2 regions of the Actinomadura napierensis genome follow, and region 2 is predicted to be linked to the other one. Evidence: riboswitches for the same ligand, from Rfam matches in the RefSeq annotation. Region 2 holds a riboswitch; the other holds the start of a gene.

Region 1 (3,399 bases), on a different contig from region 2:
CGGTCGCGGCGCAGCGCCGTCCGCGTCGCCCGCGACAGCGCCACCCGCTGCAGCAGCGGGACCGCCGCGGCGAGCGCGTCCTCGCCGAGCACGGACGCGGCGGTCCGCACGGCGCGCTCGGGGCCCGCGTGCAGGGCCACGGTGGTGAGCAGCTGCGCCAGGTCCAGCAGCAACGCGAGGTCGCCGGAGGCGATCTCCCCGGACCGCATGTCGGTGAGGTACACGCGGCCGTCGTCGCCGACGAGGACCGTGTCGTCCTCCAGCCGCCGGTGCGCGAGCCGGCCCTCCTGCAGCCGCCGGAACTGCCGCCACGCGTCGGCGAGCATCCCGTCGGTGAGTTCGTCGCCCGGGACGTCCGCGAGCCGCCGCCCCGGCACGTGCTCGAAGGCCAGCAGCGCCGCCTCCGTGCCGACCTCGGACGTCCCCACGAGCCGCGGCGTGCGCGCGCCCGCGGCGTCCACCGCGTACGCCATCAGGGACTCGAGCTCCAGGGAGCGGCGCAGCGGGCGCAGCGCCCGTCCCGTGGTGGTGCGGCTGAGCCGCAGCGTCCGCCACATCCGGTACAGCAGCCCGGCGGTCTGCTGGTCGCGGTCCAGGACCCGGACCTCCAGGTCCCACGGGCCGGTCCGCCGCGCTGCGCGGTCCTTTTCGCCGTCCCGGTCGAGCAGGACGCCGTAGCGGCGGTCCTGGCCCGTCTCACCGGGGTCGTCGAGGCGGGCGGCGCGGCGCGGGGACAGCCCCAGCCGCTCCAGCGTGGAGACCACCGCCGTCCCGGACGGCCGCGGGTTCGGCGTGCCGGCCGCGTACAGGGTGCCGTAGCCGATCGCGCGGCCGAGCAGGTAGGTGGCGGCGAGCGCCGCGACGGACGCGTACGACGCGGTGAGCCCGGTCAGCGCGGCCAGCCCGATGAACGTCCACGTCACCGCCTGCCAGCGGGTCCGGCCCGCCATCCCGACCGCCGTGACGAACGCGATCACCGGCGCGATGTCGGTGTGCACCGGCGCGGTGCTGGTGCCGCCCCAGATCAGCGAGTCCAGCACCCCGCCGGGCGCCGCGCTGGTCACCCAGTCGTCCAGGCCGACCGTGACGCCGAACGCGATCACGGCGGCCAGCAGCGCGATCGCCACCCGCATGCCGTCCTTGCGGAACATCCGCTCGACCGCGAACGCGATCGGCGCGGTCAGCACGCCGAAGCTGGAGGCGAGGGTGGCCAGCGACAGCAGCATGCGGGGGGCGTGCGCGGTGCCCTGCGCGATGTCGGTCTGCAGCCCGTGCGTGGTCTGCTGGGCGATCGACACCAGCAGCATCACCGCCGCGAGCCCAACGCAGGAGACCCCGAACCTGATCGCGTCGCCGGACCGGCGGATCCGGTCCGGCTGGGCGGGCTCGTCCACGGGGACGCCGGCGGTGGCGCCCGTCGACGGGCGCACCGCCCCGCCGTGGGTCTGTGTCACCGCCGTATCGCCGCCCTGACCGTCCGCCATCGTGATCAGCGTCCCAGGGCCGGCGGGGCGCCGTCGAGCGGCGGCCCCCGGCCCGGCCGGCCGCCTGGACGGCGCCGCGGCCCGTCCCGCCCCGGTGAGCTGTGCACATCGTACTTGCCGGTAGATGCCCGGGCCGTCCATCACCCCGGTTCCGCGCGGCGGGACGCGCCGCCGTCGCGACGGCGGGCGGGGGCGCGCGACGATCGCCGGGGCGATGGTTGGGTAGGGTTTGTTCCGGACATGCCGTCGACCCTGTGCGGGAGAGACCCCACGCGGCCAGCGTGGGGCGCCGAAGGGGCAACCTCCCCGGAACCTCTCAGGCAAAAGGACCGCTCGGGCGAGGCACCTCTGGAAAGCAGGCGCCGATCCCCCTGACCGGGGAGGGCGGCTCACCGAAGGGGAAATCCCGCTGCGCGGGGGAAGCTCTCAGGTGCCGATGACAGAGGGGGAGACCGGCCGCCGGCCGTAGCCGGCGGCGGCCCTGAGCGACCGCAGCAGCCAGGAGGCTCTCCATGACCGCCCAGTTCTTCGCGCCCGTGGCCTCGCCGCAGGATGCCCGTTCCACGTTCGCCGACCGCCATGTCGGCCCGTCCCCGGACGAGCGGGCCCGGATGCTGGCCGCCATCGGCTACTCCGGCGCCGAGGCGCTGATCGGCGACGCCGTCCCGGCCGGGATCCGCACCTCCCGGCCGCTGGAGCTGCCGCCCGCGCTGAGCGAGACCGCCGCGCTGGCCCGGCTGCGCGAGCTGGCGTCCCGCAACACCGTGCTCACCTCGATGATCGGACTCGGCTACCACGGGACGACGACGCCGGGCGTGATCCTGCGCAACGTGCTGGAGAACCCGGGCTGGTACACCGCCTACACGCCCTACCAGCCGGAGATCTCGCAGGGCCGCCTCGAGGCGCTGCTGAACTTCCAGACGGTCGTCGCCGACCTGACCGGCCTGCCGGTCGCCAACGCCTCCATGCTGGACGAGGGCACCGCCGCCGCCGAGGCCATGGCCCTCGCGCACCGCGTGTCCAAGCGCAAGGAGCCCGGGACGTTCCTGGTGGACGCCGACGCGCTCCCGCAGACGATCGAGGTCGTGCGGACCCGGGCGGTCCCGCTCGGCATCGAGGTCGTCACCGCGGACCTGTCCGGCGGTCTGCCGGACGGCGACTTCTTCGGCGTCCTGCTGCAGTACCCGGGAGCGTCGGGCGTCGTCCGCGACCTGGAGCCGCTCGCCGCGCAGGCGCACGAGCGCGGCGCGAAGGTCGTCGTCGCCGCCGACCTGCTCGCCCTGACGCTGCTGCGGCCGCCGGGCGAGTCCGGCGCCGACATCGCCGTGGGCTCCGCGCAGCGGTTCGGCGTCCCCTACGGGTTCGGCGGCCCGCACGCCGGCTACATGGCGGTCGGCGAGGGCATCCAGCGGCAGTTGCCCGGACGCCTCGTCGGCGTGTCCGTCGACGCCGACGGCGCCACCGCCTACCGCCTGGCCCTGCAGACCCGCGAGCAGCACATCCGCCGCGAGAAGGCCACCAGCAACATCTGCACCGCGCAGGTCCTCCTGGCCGTGATGGCGAGCATGTACGCCGTCTACCACGGGCCGGAGGGGCTCGCCGCCATCGCCCAGCGGACGCACCGCCGCGCCGCCGAGATCGCCGCGGGGCTGCGCGCCGGCGGCGTCGAGATCGTCCACGGCGCCTTCTTCGACACCGTCCTCGCCCGCGTCCCCGGCCGGGCCGCCGAGGTCGCCGAGGCCGCCCGCGAGCGCGGGATCAACCTGCGGCCGTCCGGCGCCGACCTCGTCGCCGTCGCCTGCGACGAGACGACGCTGCCCGAGCACGTCACCGCCGTCCTGGAGGCGTTCGGGGTGCCCGCCGAGGTCGCCGGCGCCGAGGAGGCGATCCCGGACGGCCTGCGCCGCGAGAGCCC
Region 2 (3,399 bases):
GTAGCCCCCGCAAGTTTCGGTCAGTGACAGGAGAGAGAGCAGCATGCAGCGTCTGGAAGGCCGGGTGGCCGTCGTGACCGGCGGCGCCAGCGGCATCGGCCTGGCCACCGCGCGCCGTTTCACCGAAGAGGGCGCGAAGGTCGTCGTGGCCGACGTCGACGAGACCGCCGGCAAGAGCGCCGCCGAGGAGCTCGGCGGCCTGTTCGTCAAGGTGGACGTGACCGGCGAGGACGAGGTCAAGGCCCTCTACCGGACGGTCCGGGACGCCTACGGGCGCATCGACGTCGCGTTCAACAACGCCGGGATCTCCCCGCCCGACGACGACTCGATCCTGGAGACCGGCCTGGACGCCTGGAAGCGCGTCCAGGACGTCAACCTGACCAGCGTCTACCTGTGCTGCAAGCACGTCATCCCGTACATGCTGGAGCAGGGCAAGGGGTCGATCATCAACACGGCGTCGTTCGTGGCGGTGATGGGCGCGGCGACCTCGCAGATCTCCTACACCGCGTCCAAGGGCGGCGTCCTGGCGATGTCCCGGGAACTGGGCGTGCAGTTCGCGCGGCAGGGCGTCCGCGTGAACGCGCTGTGCCCCGGACCCGTGAACACCCCCCTCCTCCAGGAGCTGTTCGCCAAGGACCCGGAGCGGGCCGCGCGGCGCCTCGTCCACGTCCCGGTGGGGCGCTTCGCCGAGGCGTCGGAGATCGCGGCGGCGGTCGCGTTCCTGGCGTCGGACGACGCGTCGTTCATCACGGCGTCGGAGTTCCTGGTGGACGGCGGCATCTCCGGGGCCTATGTGACGCCGCTCTAGAGCGCCCGTTATGAGGTGCGGTGCTAAGCGAACCGCGTTTTCTTGGCATGCGCGTCGGTATGCGCGCGCACGGTTTTCTGCGCATCATGGCGCTTTCCATCCCGGTCCCTGGAGAAGTGATCCCTGTGAAGCGCAGTCTCGTGGCGGTCCTGGCGTTGTCGCTCGCGCTCGGCGGATGCGGCGGCTCGGACGGCAAGAAGGACTCGGCCGCGTCCGGTTCCCCGGCCTCCTCCCCGGCGACGGCACCGGCGCCGTCCGGGACGTCCGACGGGTCCGGCGGCTCGGCCGGCGGCGGCGCGAGCGCCGTGCCGACCGCCCCGGGCGGCGGGACGGCGGCGGCCGCCAAGAAGTTCAACGACTGCGTGCGCAAGCAGGGCGTGACGATGCCCAGCCCGCACCCGAGTTCTACGCCGTCCAAGGCCGAGCTGGCCAAGATCAAGGCGGCGCTGCAGACGTGCGTGAAGGCGATGTCCGGCACCCCCGCGGCGACGCCCAAATAGACACCCGCCCATTGCATCGCCCTCGGCGGTCGGGCCTGGGGGCTCGCTGCGCGATCAAGTCCTCGCAGGCTCGAACTTGGCTTCGCACGCGATCGCAACGCCTGAGGCCGGCACGCCGCCGAGCCCGCGTGCGGAGCCGGCGTCGGGCGCTGGTGGCATGGCGTTGCCGCTGCTAGCCTTGCGCGCAGCCGTTAATCCCGTGCGGGAGAGTCCTACGCAGCCGGTGTGGGACGCCGAAGGAGCAAATCCTCCCCGGAACCTCTCAGGCCCATGGACCGCACGGAGCAGGCGACCTCTGGAAAGCGGGGACGCGTTCCCCCGCCGAAGGTGAAAGCCCGCGCCGCGTCCCGTACCGGGGCGGCGGGTGAAGCTCTCAGGCGCCGATGACAGAGGGGGAGGCACCGATACGCCCGGTGCGCGAGTGGGACGATGGACCACGCGCGCCCGTGACGAAGGAGCCGAACCGATGTCCGCCGATCCGTCCTCGAAGGCCGCGAAGAAGACGCCGCTGCACGACGTCCACCAGGACCTCGGCGCGAATCTCGTCGACTTCGCCGGCCATCTGATGCCGCTGCGCTACGCGAGCGAGACCGCCGAGCACCAGGCCGTCCGCACCGGCGCGGGGCTGTTCGACCTGTCCCACATGGGAGAGATCTTCCTGTCCGGTCCGGGCGCGGCCAACGCGCTCGACTACGCGCTGGTCGGGAACCTGTCGCCGATGGCGGTGGGCAAGGCCCGCTACACGATGATCTGCGATCCGGACGGCGGCGTCCTGGACGACCTGATCGTCTACCGGCTGGCGGACGAGACGTGGATGGTCGTCGCGAACGCGTCGAACGTCGCGGTCGTCCGGGAGGCGCTGACCGAGCGGGCCGCGGGCTTCGAGGCCGCCGTGGACGACCGCTCCGACGCCTACGCGCTGATCGCCCTGCAGGGCCCGCGGGCGCAGGCGATCCTGGAGGGGTTCACCGGCGCGCCGCTCGCCGACCTGCGCTACTACGCGATCCTCGCCGACCGCGTCGCCGAGGTGGACGCCCTCATCGCCCGTACCGGCTACACCGGCGAGGACGGCTTCGAGCTGTTCGTCGACGCGTCCGACGCCGTCGCGCTGTGGAAGGCGCTGGCCGCGGTCGACGGGGTGGTGCCCGCCGGGCTGTCGGCGCGGGACACGCTGCGGCTGGAGGCGGGCATGCCGCTGTACGGCAACGAGCTGACCGCGGAGACCACCCCGTTCGAGGCCGGCCTCGGACGTGTCGTCAAACTCGAGAAGGCGGTCGACTTCGTCGGCAAGGCCGCCCTGGCGGCGCAGGCGCAGACCCCCGCGGGCCGTAGGCTCGTGGGACTGGTGGCGCGCGGGCGTCGCGCGCCCCGGAAGGGGTACCAGGTCGTCACGTCCGGCGGCACGCCGTGCGGTGTGGTGACGAGCGGTGCCCCGTCGCCCACACTGGGCAGGCCGATCGCCATGGCCTACCTCGACAGCGGCGTCGAGGAGACCGGCCTCGCCGTGGATGTGCGCGGCAGGCAGGAGCCGGTCGACGTGGTCGCACTGCCGTTCTACAAGCGTTCCTGAAAGAGAGAAAAAGACGTGAGCGTTCCGGAGCAGCTCCGCTACAGCGAAGAGCACGAGTGGGTGGCCGGCCTCGGCCCTGCTGGTTCAGAAGCAGAGGACGGCATCGTCACGGTCGGCATCACCGCGCACGCCGCCGACGCGCTCGGCGAGATCGTCTACCTCGAGCTGCAGCCCTCCGAGGGCGACAACGTCGAGGCCGGCGAGCCGTGCGGGGAGATCGAGTCGACCAAGTCGGTCAGCGACCTGTTCTCGCCGGTCAGCGGCGAGATCACCGCGATCAACGGCGCGGTGGTGGACGAGCCCAAGGTGATCAACGACGACCCGTACGGCGAGGGCTGGATCTTCAAGGTGCGGATCTCCGACGAGCCGGGCGACCTGCTGGACGCCGAGTCCTACGACAAGCTGATCGAGGAGAGCTGACGTGGGTCTGCATGACTCCCTCGCCGCGGCCGACCCGGAGGTCGCCGCGGCGGTGGACGCCGAGCTGCGCCGCCAGCAGTCCACCCTCGAGATGATCGCGT

Evidence for each region. A riboswitch is a leader RNA that binds a small molecule or an ion and turns the genes downstream of it on or off. The one in region 2 is predicted to bind glycine.
Region 1: it holds a riboswitch for glycine, as region 2 does, so the genes downstream of both, gcvP (aminomethyl-transferring glycine dehydrogenase) here and gcvT (glycine cleavage system aminomethyltransferase GcvT) in region 2, are expected to answer to the same signal.

The regions. Positions count from the first base shown of each region.
Region 1 covers NZ_BAAAMR010000162.1:7,481-10,879, forward strand. Annotated here, with positions in the region: gene ABD296_RS45655 (lysylphosphatidylglycerol synthase transmembrane domain-containing protein) at 1-1,454, opposite strand, end outside; glycine riboswitch at 1,732-1,826, shown strand; glycine riboswitch at 1,827-1,937, shown strand; gene gcvP (aminomethyl-transferring glycine dehydrogenase) at 1,997-3,399, shown strand, end outside.
Region 2 covers NZ_BAAAMR010000074.1:27,029-30,427, reverse strand. Annotated here, with positions in the region: gene ABD296_RS33225 (aldehyde dehydrogenase family protein) at 1-4, shown strand, start outside; gene ABD296_RS33220 (3-oxoacyl-ACP reductase) at 44-808, shown strand; gene ABD296_RS33215 (hypothetical protein) at 934-1,308, shown strand; glycine riboswitch at 1,501-1,596, shown strand; glycine riboswitch at 1,601-1,701, shown strand; gene gcvT (glycine cleavage system aminomethyltransferase GcvT) at 1,775-2,878, shown strand; gene gcvH (glycine cleavage system protein GcvH) at 2,894-3,298, shown strand; gene ABD296_RS33200 (serine hydroxymethyltransferase) at 3,300-3,399, shown strand, end outside.